DNA from 3 places in the Nonomuraea sp. NPDC003804 genome. Region 1 is predicted to be linked to each of the others. Evidence: riboswitches for the same ligand, from Rfam matches in the RefSeq annotation. Region 1 holds a riboswitch; each other region holds the start of a gene.
The links. A riboswitch is a leader RNA that binds a small molecule or an ion and turns the genes downstream of it on or off. The one in region 1 is predicted to bind cyclic di-AMP.

Region 1 (4,961 bases):
CATCCCGCCCGCCACGGTCGACGCCTTCGCCGAGGCCCTGACCACGGCCGGATGCCCGCACGAGTTCGTCACCTACCCCGGCGCGCCGCACGGCTTCTTCGAGCTCGCCGCCCGCGACTTCGCGGACGCGGCGGCCGACGCGTGGCGCCGGACGCTTGACTTCGTCGGCACGCACGCCGGTCTCACCAGCGAAACGTGACGCCGTCACCTCGCCGGACAGGGGTGAGGCAGCTGCGCGTGGGGGCAGCAGACGACGCCGAGACACAGATAGCGGCCGCCCTGGAGCCAGATCCCCCACTGCACGTCCACCCCGCGCGCCAGCAGGCCGGCCGCCTCCTCCAGCCGGTACTCCACTCCGATCCGCGCCTCCTGGTCCGGCCGCAGGAACGACCCTTCCGCGTGCGCGTACTGGGCGCGCAGCCAGGCCAGCACCTGGCCCACCTCGTCGCCGGTGAGCGAGATCCGCGAGCGGGGCTTCAACAGCCAGTCGCCGGTCCGCATGGGCGGCAGGTGCGAGCGGCTGAACAGGGCCGGGTCAGGTTCGGGAAGCGGATGGGCGGTCCCCGGCGGCCGGCCCGTCCCCGGCACGGGGCGGCGCTCCGCCTCCCGCCACAGCTCGTCGCCCACCCCCACCCAGCTGTAACAGTGCCAGTGCATGAGCTCCCCCTCGGGCGGCGCCGCTCAAGACCATCGTCTCTCTGACCGCCGGGCGGAGCGTGCCTTCTCGTCTCCGAGGGAGATTCCCTGGCCACGGGTGGGCCTACGCGAGGCGGGGCTCCGGTCGACCCGAAGGACGGACCGGAGCCCCGCGGCGGCAGGCCTGTCTCCTCGTCAGGAGAGCTTGTGGATCCAGTTGTGGGTGTCGGGGCGGGTGCCGTACTGGATGCCCAGCAGTTCCTCGCGCACCTTCATGGTCACGGGGCCGGGGGTGCCGTCGCCGATCGTCCAGGCGCGGTCCGCGCCCTTGACCGACCCGACCGGCGTCACGACCGCCGCCGTGCCGCACGCGAACACCTCGGTGAGCTCGCCCGACTCGCAGCCCGCCTGCCATTCCTCGATGGACAGGCGGCCCTCCTCGGCTTCGAGGCCGAGGTCGGCGGCCAGGGAGAGGATGGAGTCGCGGGTGATGCCGGGCAGCAGGGTGCCGGTCAGCTCGGGGGTGAAGAGCTTGTTGCCGAAGACGAAGAACAGGTTCATCCCGCCCATCTCCTCGACGTACCTGTGCTCGTTGGAGTCGAGCCAGACCACCTGGTCGCAGCCCTGCTCGACGGCCTGACGCTGGGCGACGAAGGCCGCCGCGTAGTTGCCGCCGCACTTGGCGGCGCCGGTGCCGCCGGGGGCGGCGCGGGTGTACTCGGTGGACAGCCACACCGACACCGGCTTCACGCCGCCGCTGAAGTACGAGGCGGCGGGGGAGGCGATGACCATGTACCGGTAGCTCTTGGACGGGTAGTTGACGCCCAGCCCCACCTGCGTCGCGATGATGAAGGGCCGCAGGTAGAGGCTGTGTCCCTCGGTGGTGGGCACCCAGTTGCGGTCGGCCTGGACGAGCAGGTCGAGCGACTCGACGAAGGTGTCCTCGGGCAGTTCCGGCATGGCCATGCGGCCGCAGGAGGCGTTGAAGCGGCCGGCGTTCGCGTAGGGCCGGAACGTCACGATCGACCCGGTGGCCTGGCGGTAGGCCTTGAGCCCCTCGAACAGCTCCTGCGCGTAGTGGAAGACGGAGGTGGCGGGGTCGAGGACGAGCGGCCCGTACGGCGTGAGCCGCGCGTCGTGCCAGCCCCTGCCCTCGGTGTAGTCGATCGAGATCATGTGATCGGTGAAGGTCTGTCCGAACCCCGGGTTCGCCAGTACCTGCTCGCGCTCCGCAGCGGTGCGAGCGTGGTCGGAGAGCTGCACATCGAAGCTGAGCTTCTGAGCGGTGGTCATGACAGAAATCCTTCTCTTTCCGCGAGATTTGCCCTGAGTCCATTTTGCGATGAACCGGGTAACGGGAACTTACAGCAAACGCCTGGCGTTCTCGCGAGCCGCCAGGCGCTGATTGTGGTATCCAGGCGGCTACGCGCTCGCCGGATCCCGGACAGTATGGACCCGGCCGAAGGGCGCCAGGCCGCCTATGGTGCTGGAGTGGCAGGCGGTCAGGCGCCGCCGGCTACTCGTGCGGTGATGTCGTCACCGATCTCGTGCGTCGTACGGCCGGCCCGTCCGGTGAGGCGCTCCACGATGTCGTCGGCCACGGCCTGCTCGACGCGGGCCGCCTCCTCGGTCAGGCCGAGGTGGTCGAGCATCATGGCCACCGACAGGATCGTGGCGGTGGGGTCGGCCTTGCCCTGGCCGGCGATGTCGGGCGCGCTGCCGTGGACCGGCTCGAACATGCTGGGCGCGGTCCGGTCGGGGTTGATGTTGCCGCTGGCGGCCAGCCCGATGCCGCCGGCGATGGCGGCGCCGATGTCGGTGATGATGTCGCCGAAGAGGTTGTCGGTGACGATCACGTCGAAGCGCTCGGGCTGGCTGACGAAGAACATCGAGGCCGCGTCGATGTGCTGGTAGTCGGTCGTGACCTGGGGGAACTCGGCGGCCACCCGGTTGACGGTGCGCATCCACAGGTCGCCGGCGTAGGTCAGCACGTTGGTCTTGTGGACCAGCGTGAGCTTCTTGCGGGGGCGCTCGGCGGCTTTGGCGAAGGCGTAGCGGACCACGCGCTCGACGCCGAAGGCGGTGTTGAGCGACTCCTGGGTGGCGATCTCGTGCGGGGTGCCGCGACGCAGCACGCCGCCGGCGCCCGCGTAGAGGCTCTCGGTGCCTTCGCGCACGACGATCATGTCGATGTCTTCGGGGCGGGTGTCGGCCAGCGGGGTCGTCACGCCGGGGAAGAGCTTCACCGGACGCAGGTTGACGTAGTGGTCGAGCTCGAAGCGGAGCCGCAGCAGCAGGTCGCGCTCGAGGACGCCCGGCGGGACGCTGGGGTCGCCGATCGCGCCGAGCAGGATGGCGTCGTAGCCGCGCAGCTCCTGCAGCGTCTCGTCGGTCAGGGTTTCGCCGGTGGCGTTGTAGCGAGTGGCGCCCAGATCGTAGTGGGTGGTCTCGATCTTGGCGCCGACCGCCTCCAGGACCTTGAGCCCTTCGGCGACGACCTCGGTGCCGATCCCGTCACCGGGGATGACGGCCAGACGAATGTTGCGCGACTCCATGGCCGGTACCTTACCGGGTCGTCTCGGCTGGCGAACACCTGATCTCATTGTCTGGACAAGGCGTTTTGTCGTGTTTGCGGTCTTTTGACCCTTTCGTTAGAGTCTCGGCCAGCCTAATCCGGTGCGACGTTCGCACGGAGCCGGGGACCCATTCCCCCTGGGGCGAATCGGCACCCCCATGCCGTAGGGCGGCTTCCACGCCCGAGCCCGTCAGCTAACCCGGTCGGCCCCGTGGAAGGACATTCCCCTGTCTCGCATCATCACGGCTGCCGTCGTCGGCGGCCTCCTCGCCACAGGTATCGCCGCCGCCTCCCCCGCGTCGGCCGCCCCCGTTCCCGCCCCGAAGCAGCCGGTCACGGCCGAACCCGGCACCGACCGGCCCGTCCAGGACGACCCCGCTCGTACGGTGACCCTCACCGGGGCGGACATCAAGAAGGCCCAGCTCGAGAAGGCACCCAAGCCCGCATGGCAGATCGCGCTCGACTTCGCGATGGCCAAGCGGGGCACGCCGTACGTCTGGGGCGGCACCGGGCCGAACGGCTACGACTGCTCAGGACTGACGATGAAGGCCTACAAGAAGGCGGGGATCGAGCTTCCTCGCGTGGCCGCCGACCAGTACCAGGCGTACGACAAGAAGATCACGTGGAACAACCTGAAGCCCGGCGACCTGGTCTTCTTCAGCGGACTGGGCCACGTCGGGATGATCTCGAAGCCCGGCTACATGGTGCACGCACCGCACAGCGGTGACGTGGTGAAGGAGGAGAAGCTCAGCGCGTGGCGGCGCCAGGCGTTCGTCGGCGCGGTACGGCCCGACCCCAAGGGCGTGAAGCAGCAGGCGCGGCTCGTCGAGGCGAAGTCCTCGTCCGCGCCCGTGGGGCTACGAGCCACGTTCTGACCCGTCGGAGCGCGCACCAGCCCGGGAACCGGAGGCGGTTTCCGGGCTGACGCGCGCCCGGAGGGGGATCCGGGGTCTCCCCGGTGGAGCAGGGGGACCTCCACCGGGTGGTCCCGCTCAACAGGGGAAGCCGGCCGGCGCCCTCAGGGGGAAAGGGTGCTCCCGCCCAGCAGGAGAACCAGCGGGAGGAAGGGTGGTCCCGCTCAGCCGGGGAAGGGGGAACCGCCGTTGTCCCTGCGGTCCAGGGCGGTCTGGAGGGCCTGCGCGGCCTCTTCCTCGTGGTCGTCGGCGCGGTTCCATGGATACATGTCGTACACGTGGCTCATCTCGTTTTCGCGGACGCGAGTGGAATCGGACGTCGGATCCCGGTCGCGAATCCGACCGGGCCTGGTCTCGTGCGGTCCGGATCACGGACCGGACGAAAGGGGACTTAAGGCCGACGCAACGCCGCTCACCGCGACGGGTAGTCGACCTGCCCTAACAGGCCCCGTCGCGGCAGGTAATAAGTACGAGTACCCAGCGCATCCCTACCAAAGTACCTGGCACGGTCCATGCTGTCTCGTTGGACGTCCGAATATCTCACGATGCGAGACGACAGCGGAAAGAAAGAACGCCCTCCCGCCGAGCGGCGGAAGGGCGTTCTCCATGGGAAGCGTCAATCGGACAGGTCGACCGAGCGCCCGCTGTCGGCGCCGATCTCCGCCACGATCTGGTCCATCACGTCCGACGGGATCGCCGAGTCGACGGTCAGCGCGATCAGCGCCTTGCCGCCCTTGACGTCCCGCGCCACCTGCATGGAGGCGATGTTGATGCCCTTCTCGCCGAGCAGGTGACCCACGACGCCGACGATGCCGGGCCGGTCGGTGTAGGTGAAG
Region 2 (4,961 bases), on a different contig from region 1:
CGCGCCGAGCCCGCCCACGAGCGTGCCGTGGAGCACGTCGTCGTACGTGGCGTGTCCGAGCTCGTGCGCGATGATCAGCTCCACCTCCTTGTCCGGCGCCTCCAGCAGCGTGTCGTAGACGACGATCCTGCGCGTGGCGCCGAACCCGGACACGTAGGCGTTGAGCGCGGTGGTCCGGCGGGAGGCGTCGGCGACGAGCACGTCCTCGACCGGCACGTCGGCGCGCCTGGCCAGGTCGAGCAGCTCGGTGCGCAGCTCTCCCGCGGGCATCGGGGCGAAGTCGTTGAAGATCGGCTCGAACACGACGGGGTAGACGAAGGAGGCGCCCACCGTCAGCACGAACGCGCCGGCCGCCACGGGCACCCACCACCGCCTGAAGCGCCTGGCCAGGCCGACGATCGCGAGCACCATGACCGACAGCAGCGCGACGCGCACACCGATGGACTTGAGCCGGTCGCCCGTCCAGCTCCACCAGTTCTGGGTGGACAGCCCGAAGGCGCGCAGCTCGGTCTCGAACCACATGCCCAGCGGCCAGCGCAGCACCTCGACGACGGCGGTCAGCACGACGACGCCGAGGACGACCCGCAGCCACCACGGTCCCTTCAGCCCGCGCAGCAGCCGCGCGCCGAGGGGCGTGGCCACGAGCAGGCCGGCGAACACGACGGTCAGGCCGAGCGACAGGTAGGAGGGCACGCTCGTGGCCGCGTCGAAGGCGCGGGAGCGGGCGATCTGGGCGGAGGTGAAGTCCTGTGCGGGGTCGGGCGGCACCGTGGGCGCCCCCGCCATGACGTCCCACGGCGTGGTGAGCACCACGACCACCAGGATGGCCACCCCGAGCACCGTCAACGCGATGCCCGCCTGCCGGTCCAGCCGCCTCATCCGTCTCCCTCCGCGCCTGTCAGCTCGTTGCGGACATACTCCCGCCAGTGCGCGACGAGCGCGCGGACCGACAGGCCCAGCGGCTCGAGCGCCTGGCCGAGCCGCATTCCGGCGGCCCGCTGGTAGAGGTCGGCCAGCGCCCGCTCGCCGTACCTGGCGGCGATCAGGCGGCAGGCCAGCCATGACTCCTGGTAGACCTGCGCGAGCCGGGGCGAGCCCGGCGCGAAGGCGGCGTCGGCCGGCAGCGCGCCGGGCAGCCGTCCCGCGCGCGCCTCGGCCGCCAGTTCCGCGGCCGCCACCCGCGTCGCGAGTCCCGAGCGCAGGTAGCCGACGTAGTCGGCGAACCCTTCCCGCAGCCACACGGGCCGCCCTTCCGTTCCGGCGGCCACGTGGGTCAGCTCGTGGGTGAGGACGACGTCGCGGCCCACGGGTGTGAGGCGCGCGAAGGCGCCGGGCAGGACGATCACCTGTCCCGCCGAGGCCAGCGCGGCCAGCCCGTCGACGGGGCCCGCGCCCGCGAGGGCGGCCGCCTCCGCGGTGGTCCTGGGCACCACGACCCGTGGCCGTACGGCGCGCCGCAGGACCGCCGAGACGGTGAGGGCCGCCGCGTCGGCCCGCGCGGCCAGGTCGCGCAGGAGGGCGGCGGCGGTGTGGTGCCCGACGACGAGCGAGCGCGCGCCGTAGGCGACGACGACGCCTGACTCGCCGAGCGCGCGGGCCTCGGGCGGCAGGCGGCGTCCCGCGGACCCGGCCACCGTGCAGATCGCCGGTCCGGCCAGCGCGGCCGCCAGCAGGGTTCTGCGGGTCACCACGGCTGTGATGCTAGCCCGGACAGGCCGAAGCCCCGTCCGAGGGGGATGGACGGGGCTTCGGGCCTCCGGCGGCCGGGGGCTACGCGCCGGGGCGGACCGCGCCGGCGAAGGACGCCTTGCGCCAGCCGCCGAGCTTCTCGATCCGCACGGTCTTGCCCGTGCTCGGCGAGTGGACCATCCGGCCCTTGCCGACGTACATGCCGACGTGGCCCTTCCCGCGGAAGAACATCAGGTCACCGGGCTTGAGATCGTTCCACCTGACCTTCTTCTTGATGCGCGCGTACTGGCTGTACGTGACGCGGGGGATCTTGATGCCGGCCTTGGCCCAGGAGTACTGGACCAGTCCCGAGCAGTCGAAGGCGCCGGGTCCTGTGCCTCCGAAGCGGTAGGGGTCGCCGATCTGCTTCTTGGCGGTGGCGACGGCCCTGGCCGCCTTCAGCCGCTGTCGAGCCGCCTTGGCCTGCCGCGTCGCCGCAGCCGTCGACGCCGCGCCCGCCTGTACGGCCGGCGCCGTCTTCACGGTCGTCGTCGTCGCCAGGGTGGTGGTCACCGGGGTCACCAGGGTGGTGGTCGCGGGGAGCGCTGTCGCGGGGGCCGCTGTCACCGGGGTCACCGTCGCCTGCGCCGCGGGTGCGTGGAGGACGATCCCTCCCATCGCCACCACGACGCCGCTGAGGGCAAGGCAGGACAGACGGGTTGTGCTAGAGGGGGTAGACAGAATGTCTCCTTGGGACTTCCACCAATGCCTACCGGGTTAGCTGACGGGTTCGGGCGGGGAAGTCGCCCTTCCGGCCCGCAGGCCGGATTCACCCCAGGAACGTGGGTCCCCGGCTCCGTGCTCCATGCCGCACGGACTCGGCGGGTCGACCGCGCACGCCTGTCTGGGGTTACGGCGCGGCGACCAGCGGATCTTTATGCGTGCACCGGCCGCTGGGAGGCCGGTGGGCGGTTCCGGCGCCATGGCTTGGTCGCCGCGATGCGAGAACGTACCTGGCGCCCCAAGGCCAGGCAAAGGCCGGGCAAAGCTGTCAAGATCACCGACTGGTTCTTGTCAGAAGAGGAGTCGCTGCTCTGTGGCGGGTTTCGTTATGCGAATGTGACCCTGCTCACACTTGCTTCTGTGGCGACCTGTCAGATCACATCCGTTACTTTCCTCACACTCCCGGTATAAGGAGAATTAAGCCTTAATACCTGCGACATACACTCGGCGCATGCTTGATGGGTGGTCGCTACGCGTCCTGGTGGAGGTCGGACGGCGCGGCTCGTTCTCCGGAGCGGCCGAGGTGCTCTCCATGACCCAGCCCGCCGTCTCGCGGCAGATCGCCATGCTCGAACGCCACACCGGCGTCACGCTCTTCCACCGCCGCCCGAGGGGCGTCCAGCCGACGGAGGCGGGCCGGGCGGCGATCGAGCAGGCCATGGCCGTGCTCGACGGCATGAGCCTGTTCGAGACCAGGCTGCGCGCCTTCGCCTCGGCGGACATCGGCCGGGTCAGGGTCACCGCCTTCCCGAGCGCGGCCACCAGGTTCGTGCCCGAGAGCTTCCGCCGCTTCGCCGCCGACCACCCGGGTGTCGAGCTCTCCCTCAAGGTCGGCGGCCCTGACGTCGCGTTCCCCGTCACCGCCGACCTGGCGGAGGGCGCCGCCGACGTCGCCCTGCTGACCTCGTGGGGCCCCGTCCCCGACCCGGGGCTGGAGGTGCTCGACCTGTTCGACGACGAGCTGCTGGTCGCCCTGCCGGCCGGGCATCCGCTGGCGGCCGGAGAGCGGGTACGGCTGGCCGACCTAGCCGCCGAGCCCTGGATCGACGGCACGCACCCCGACGGCCTGGCCCCCGTCGCGCAGCTGCGGGCCGCGATGGGACGCGCGCCGAGGATCGCCCACCTGTGCGACGACTGGAACGGCCGCCAGGGCCTGGTGGCGGCGGGCGTGGGCGTGATGCTCCACCCGTCGATCGCGGGCATGGCCGTTCACTCCGGCATCCGGCTGGTCGAGCCCGCGCCGCGACTGCCCGCCAGGCGGATCAGCGCCGCCGTCCTGCCGGCGCCGGGCCGCCCGTCCGCGGTGAGCGCCTACCTGCGGGTGCTGCGCGAGATGAGCGAGACCTACGGCCGGATGGCGCCGACCAGCCGCCCGCCGTAGGAGGACAGGCTGGCGACCTTCACCACGTCACCCGTCTGGGGGGCGTGCACGATCTTGCCGCCGCCGGCGTAGATGCTCACGTGCCCGAGCCCTGAGCTGAAGACGAGGTCGCCGGGCTGCAGCTTGTCGAGGGAGACCCTGCGCTTGGCACCCCAGGCCCACTGCTCCCAGGTGGTGCGCGGCAGCGACACGCCGGCGGCCCGCCACGAGGCCTGGGTCAGTCCCGAGCAGTCCCAGCCGCCCGGGCCCGTCCCGCCGTACTGGTACGGCTTGCCGATCTGCGCGTAGGCGAAGCTCAGCACGGCGGCGGCGTTGCCGGAGGCCGAGCCGGTGTACTTGAGGCCGGTGCTGTTGGGGTTGCCCACCCGGTAGGCGCCGAGCCTGCGCAGCAGCTTCTCCTGCTGCTCGACCAGCTCGAGGATCTTGTCCCGCTCCGACTTGACGTCGTCGCGCAGCTTGTCGGCCTCGGTGAGCGCGCCCTGCGCCTCCTCCTTGTCGGCCTTGAGCTGCCGGTTCTCCTCGTCGAAGGCGGCGAGGGTCTGCGCCCGCTCGGCCGTCATCTGGCCCATCAGCGCCATGCTGCCGAGGGTCGCCGTGGGGTCGGCGTCACCCATCAGCGAGGACCAGGTGGTGGCGTCGACGCCCTGGTAGGCGTTGACCGCCATGCCGACGACCTCGGCACGCAGGCCCGCCACCCTGGCCAGCTTGCTCTTGTACCTGGTGTTGAGCCCGTCGTAGGTCTTCTTGGCCTTCTTGTACTTCTCGGTGGCCGTGTTGTACCTGTCGACGACCTTGTCGGCCTTGTCGTTGAGCTTCTCGAGCTTGGCCTTGGCCTGCGAGATCGAGGGGCGGGGATCGGCGAGCGCGCCGTCCAAAGGCAGGAAAAGCGCTCCGAGCGCGAGACCCACAGCCACCGGCACCCGGCCAAACCTCACGACGACACGCCTCCCAGTGATCACGCCTGGGGCGAAATAGTACAGAAGCGGTGCCTAGCAGCTCAAAAAGTCAGTCAATTTGTGACCTAGGCTCGGCCAAGACGGCGCAGGAGCAGCGCCGACTGCACGGGGCGCGCCCCCATCCTGCGCACCGACTCGGCCACCTCGCGGTCGGAGGAGACCACCGCGATCGC
Region 3 (4,961 bases), on a different contig from region 1:
GCTGTTGGGGGGAGGGCTCCCGATGGATGTGCTCACCGACGACGGAGTCGTGTTGAGCCAGGACGACCTGGATCTCCTCGCGGAGTTGGCCAAGGGTGTCACGGTCGACCGCGTGGGCAGAACGCTGGAGATCAGCGGCCGCACGGTCCGCCGCCGCCTGCGCGTCATCTGCGACAGGATCGGCGTCGCCACGGCCATCGAGGCCGTGGCCTGGGCCGCGCGCCGACGACTGATCTAGTCGGCGATCCGTACGGCTCCCGCGAACGGCCTGTTGGCGATCGCGGCGACCCGGACGACGTCACCCGTGCGGGGCGCGTGCACCATCATCCCGCCGCCGATGTAGATGCCCACATGGTGCAGGTCGTTGTAGAAGAAGACCAGGTCGCCGGGGCGTAGCTGCTCGCGCGAGATGTGGGTGCCGGCCGTCCACTGGTCGCCGGTGTAGTGCGGCAGGCTGATGCCCACCTGCTGGTAGGCGGCCATGACCAGGCCCGAGCAGTCGAAGGAGCTCGGCCCCTCGGCGCCCCACACGTACGGCTTGAGCTGCTGGGTCAGCGCCCAGCGGGCGGCCTGCGCGGCCTTGCCGCTGCCGATGATGGGCAGGTTGACCCTGCTGGCGCGGGTGCCCGGCCGTCCCGCCTCGCCCAGGGCGCGCCGGAACAGGCTGCTCTCGGTCTTGGCGACCATCGAGGTGATCTTGTCGCGCTTGCTGCCGAGGTCGTTGACGAGTTTCTGGACCTCGGCCAGGCGTGTCTTGGCGGTCGACCTCGCCTTCTCGGCGGCGGCGATGGACTCGGCGAGCTCCTTGACCTCCTGGCCCTGCTGCTGGCCGAGGGCGTAGGAGGTGGCGGCGGCGTCGAGGAAGGAGTCGGGGTCGGCCGACGAGGTGAAGGCCAGGCCGTCGGCGAGGCCGCCGTACATGTAGGTGCTCTCGGCCACGAGCGTGGCTCGGGCGCGCTTGGCGGCCAGATCGGCCTCGCTGGTGGCCAGGACCTTCTTGGCGGTCTCGGCGGACTTCTTGACGCCCTTGAGCTTCTCGCGCTGCCCGTTGTACTGCTCGGTGAGCGTCTCGATGTCGTTGTGCATCTTCTCGACGCGCTCGGCGAGCTCCTTGAGCGTCGGCTTGGGGTCGGCGGCGGCCGGGCTCAGCGGCATGGCGAGGGCGAGGACGGCCATCGCGGCGCTCACGACGGCGAACCGCTTCCTGGGGGAGCCCGGTTCGTGGGGGCGGGCGTGCTTGCCCGCGGACTTCCCCTCGTGAGTGCGCCTGCGCTTCACCAACCAGCTCCTCTCGTAGCCGCCGACCGGGTTAGCTGACGGGTTCGGGCCGGAGCAGCCCTACCGAGCACGGACTCGGACTCACCCCTGTGGCGGTCGGTGGTCCGCCGGCGGGTCCCCGGCTCCCCGTGGTGGGGGATTAGGCGCGTCACCCACGCCTGGCTGCGTGGGTGACATCGTCGCTGGACACTAGTGCAAGCCAGGTTCGTGCTCAACCAGAACTACGGATCCAGTAGAGGATGCGCAAACAAAGGATCACGGGCGGGTCACGTAAAAGCCTGATCAACCAGGGCATTGCGTGCCCTTTGCCCGGATTGGCAGAGATTTGTCGGGCATGTCGTGCGCCGATGCGGAGCGTGCTCGCCTCACTACGTGAGGTCATGTGATGGTAGTTAGGGATGGGCCGAAACAAGCTCGGTACGCTGAAGGGCCATGGAGCAGGTCGTCGAGCGCCCAATGCAGGACACCGAGATCGTCGTACGGCGCGCCCGCACGCCGGACGTCAGGTCGATCAAGCGCCTGGTCGACATCTACGCGGGGGCGGGCCGCAAGCTTCTCGAAAAAGCCACGGTCACGCTGTACGAGGACGTCCAGGAGTTCTGGGTCGCCGAGCGCGGCGGCCAGGTGGTCGGCTGTGGCGCGCTCCATGTGCTGTGGGAGGACCTCGCCGAAATTCGCACGGTCGCCGTCGATCCCGCGGCCAAAGGTTCAGGCGTCGGTCACCGTATTGTTACCGCGCTCGTGAGAACGGCTCGCGACCTGGGCCTTCGCCGGGTCTTCTGTCTGACGTTCGAGGTCGACTTCTTCGCCCGACACGGCTTCGTGCCCATCCAGGGAACGCCGGTATCACCCGAGGTCTACGCCGAGCTGCTGGCCTCCTACGACGAGGGTGTGGCCGAGTTTCTGGACCTCGAGCACGTCAAGCCCAACACCCTTGGCAACACCAGGATGCTGCTTCATCTGGACGCAGTTGACTACGGCGTTGACCAAGAGGAAAGGTGATTGTTGATACTCATGTCGATACGTTGGGCAACAGCAAGCATGTGTCCTGACATGTGCCACATGCGCCATCGAAGCGAGGTGACACGGTGAGCACCGGACAGCCGCCGTACCCGGACCAACCTGACGACAATTCCGGATACGGTCAGCAGAACGCAGGACGCCCTGGCGAGCAGCCGGATCCTGACGTGACGATCGTCGGCTATCGCCATGAGGGCGGCGGCTACGGTCAACCGTCACAGGGCCAGCCCGACCAGGCCTATGGCCAGCAGGGCTACGGCCAGCAGCCCGGTTACGGCCAGCAGGGCTACGGTCAGCAGGGCTACGGCCAGCAGCAGCCCGGCTACGGCCAGCCTTCCTCGGGCCAGCAGGGCTACGGCCAGCAGCAGCCCGGCTATGGACAGCAGGGCTACGGCCAGCCCGCGTCCGGCCAGCAGCCCGGCTACGGCCAGCCCTCCTCGGGTCAGCAGGGCTACGGCCAGCAGCCCCCCGCTTCCGGCCAGCAGCCTTATGGTCAGCAGGGCTACGGCCAGCAGTACGGCCAGCCCGGTTACGGCCAGCAGGCCGCCTCGGGCCAGCAGCCCGAGTACGGTCAGCAGGGCTACGGCCAGCAGTACGCCTCGGGCCAGCAGCCCGAGTACGGCCAGCAGGGCTACGGTCAGCAGCAGGCCTCCTCCGGCCAGCAGCCCGAGTACGGGCAGCAGGGCTACGGCCAGCAGCACGGCTCCTCGGGCCAGCAGCCGGAGTACGGCCAGCAGCCGGAGTACGGGCAGCCCGGCTATGGCCAGCAGCAGCCCGGGTACGGCCAGCCGGCGTCCGGCCAGCAGCCTGGCTACGGCCAGCCCTCCTCGGGTCAGCAGCCCGGTTACGGCCAGCAGCCCGGCTACGGTCAGCAGGGCTACGGCCAGCAGGGCCAGTCGCAGCCCGGCTACGGCCAGTCCTCGCCCTACGGCCAGCAGCAGCCCTACCAGCCCGGTTACGGCCAGCAGCAGCCGCCCGCCTACGGCCAGCCCGGCTACGGCCAGCCGTACGGCGCGCCGGCCGGACTGCAGCCGCCCGGCGCACCCGCCCCGCTCGCCGAGTGGTGGCAGCGCCTGGTCGCCCGCATCGTCGACGGCGTGATCTTCGGGGTCTTCTGGGTCATCGTGAGCACGGTCCTGTTCATGGTCGCGGGCCCGAGCTACGACCTCGCCACCGGCACGTTCACCGGCATGAACCCGCTCGTCCTCGCGGCGATCCTCGCTGTCCTCGCGGCGCTGTTCTACGTGGGCTACGAGTTCCTGCTGACCAAGTCCAAGGGGCAGACGGTCGGCAAGATGATCATGGGCATCAAGATCGTCCCGGTCGGCGGCTCGCTGCCCCCCGGCGGTCTGGAGAGCGACTCCGCCATCAAGCGGGCCGGCATCACCTGGGGCGGCGTGATCCTCAACGCCATCCCGATCCTCGGTGGCCTGCTGGCCTTCGCCGCGATCGGCGTCAACGGCGCCTCCCACCTCTGGGACAAGCCGCTGCAGCAGACCTTCGCCGACAAGTTCGCCGGCACCGTGGTCGTGAAGATCAAGTAAGCGGATACCGAAAAAACGGGGACCGGCGTCGCGCCGGCCCCCGTTTTCGCGTCCCTGGCACTGTAATCGCGGCCGGCCGGCGTACAGAATGGGGCTTATGGTCGCGCCGCCGCCAGGAGTGCCGGCCGTACCGGCCGATTGGTGGGAACGGCTCGTCGCGCGAAGCATTGAGGCTCTCGTCGTCGGGGTTCTCTATTACATTCTGTTCATCACGGCCTGGGGTTTGTTGCGGACTGTCGGCCTGCTTGAGGTGTATGGCGACCGGTTGCCGAGGTTGTTGGCCTGGCTGGCCGTGGGGCTGGGTTATGCGGGCTATGACTGCCTGGTCCATTACCGGCGGCGCCGTACCTTCGGGAAGGCGATCATGAAGATAAGGCTGGCGCCTGCCCCGGGGCGGCGGCTGGGGCCGGAGGATCTGGCGAAACGCGCGCTGCTCTATCCCGGGCCGATCGCGCTCGCGGGGATTCCTGGCGCCAATGTCGTTGTCGGAATCCTGGTGTTCGCCGTCGGACTGTCTATCTTGATCGACAAGCCCCTCCAGCAGGGGTTGCACGACCGGTGGGCGGGTTCGTTGGTGATCAAAGACCCTCGCTGAAGTGTGCATCTGCCCCCAGACGCCGATTTTTCAGGATTTTCCGGGCGATCGGGTAAGAACTCTGGAGAGACTGGCATTAGGCTAGGTGGCACACACCCCGCCAGGTGGCGCTCCCTTTGGCGCTATCGTCGGGGCGGAGAGTCGACAACAGCTGTCCCGTCCGTCGCAGGGCGGCACGTGCATAAAGGGCGCGTCTCCCACAAACCCCATGAGGCGGCGTGGGGCGGAATGCAGCCGTCGGGCGCCGTCCAAACAGGACGGGTCCGTCCGGGGACCGAACTGACCCGGGAGTCAGGGAATCCGCGAAGCGCTGAATTGTCTCGTCGCCTTTCCGGGTATATGTTTGGCACGCGAATGAAACAATGCGCCGGGAAAGGATTCCGTAGATGGCCAAGCAGATCCAGGAGATTCTCATCGATGACCTCGATGGGGGCGAGGCCAATGAGACGGTCAGCTTCGCCATTGACGGCGCGTCGTATGAGATTGACCTCAGCGACGTTAACGCCAAGAAGCTGCGGGACGCG

Region 2: another riboswitch for cyclic di-AMP. It lies ahead of ABZX22_RS37745 (C40 family peptidase); the one in region 1 lies ahead of ABZX22_RS17180 (C40 family peptidase).
Region 3: another riboswitch for cyclic di-AMP. It lies ahead of ABZX22_RS16600 (NlpC/P60 family protein); the one in region 1 lies ahead of ABZX22_RS17180 (C40 family peptidase).

Annotation. Positions count from the first base shown of each region.
Region 1 covers NZ_JBEXMT010000011.1:54,438-59,398, forward strand. The annotation lists gene ABZX22_RS17160 (dienelactone hydrolase family protein) at 1-199, shown strand, start outside; gene ABZX22_RS17165 (hypothetical protein) at 205-657, opposite strand; gene ABZX22_RS17170 (branched-chain amino acid aminotransferase) at 832-1,929, opposite strand; gene ABZX22_RS17175 (3-isopropylmalate dehydrogenase) at 2,139-3,191, opposite strand; cyclic di-AMP (ydaO/yuaA leader) riboswitch at 3,292-3,435, shown strand; gene ABZX22_RS17180 (C40 family peptidase) at 3,598-4,086, shown strand; gene ABZX22_RS17185 (hypothetical protein) at 4,290-4,412, opposite strand; gene serA (phosphoglycerate dehydrogenase) at 4,742-4,961, opposite strand, start outside.
Region 2 covers NZ_JBEXMT010000037.1:33,380-38,340, forward strand. The annotation lists gene ABZX22_RS37735 (M48 family metallopeptidase) at 1-879, opposite strand, end outside; gene ABZX22_RS37740 (hypothetical protein) at 876-1,691, opposite strand; gene ABZX22_RS37745 (C40 family peptidase) at 1,771-2,346, opposite strand; cyclic di-AMP (ydaO/yuaA leader) riboswitch at 2,420-2,562, opposite strand; gene ABZX22_RS37750 (LysR family transcriptional regulator) at 2,903-3,832, shown strand; gene ABZX22_RS37755 (NlpC/P60 family protein) at 3,796-4,752, opposite strand; gene ABZX22_RS37760 (NYN domain-containing protein) at 4,854-4,961, opposite strand, start outside.
Region 3 covers NZ_JBEXMT010000010.1:202,573-207,533, forward strand. The annotation lists gene ABZX22_RS16595 (LuxR C-terminal-related transcriptional regulator) at 23-238, shown strand; gene ABZX22_RS16600 (NlpC/P60 family protein) at 235-1,278, opposite strand; cyclic di-AMP (ydaO/yuaA leader) riboswitch at 1,284-1,434, opposite strand; gene ABZX22_RS16605 (amino-acid N-acetyltransferase) at 1,711-2,280, shown strand; gene ABZX22_RS16610 (RDD family protein) at 2,367-3,842, shown strand; gene ABZX22_RS16615 (RDD family protein) at 3,940-4,437, shown strand; gene ABZX22_RS16620 (Lsr2 family protein) at 4,824-4,961, shown strand, end outside.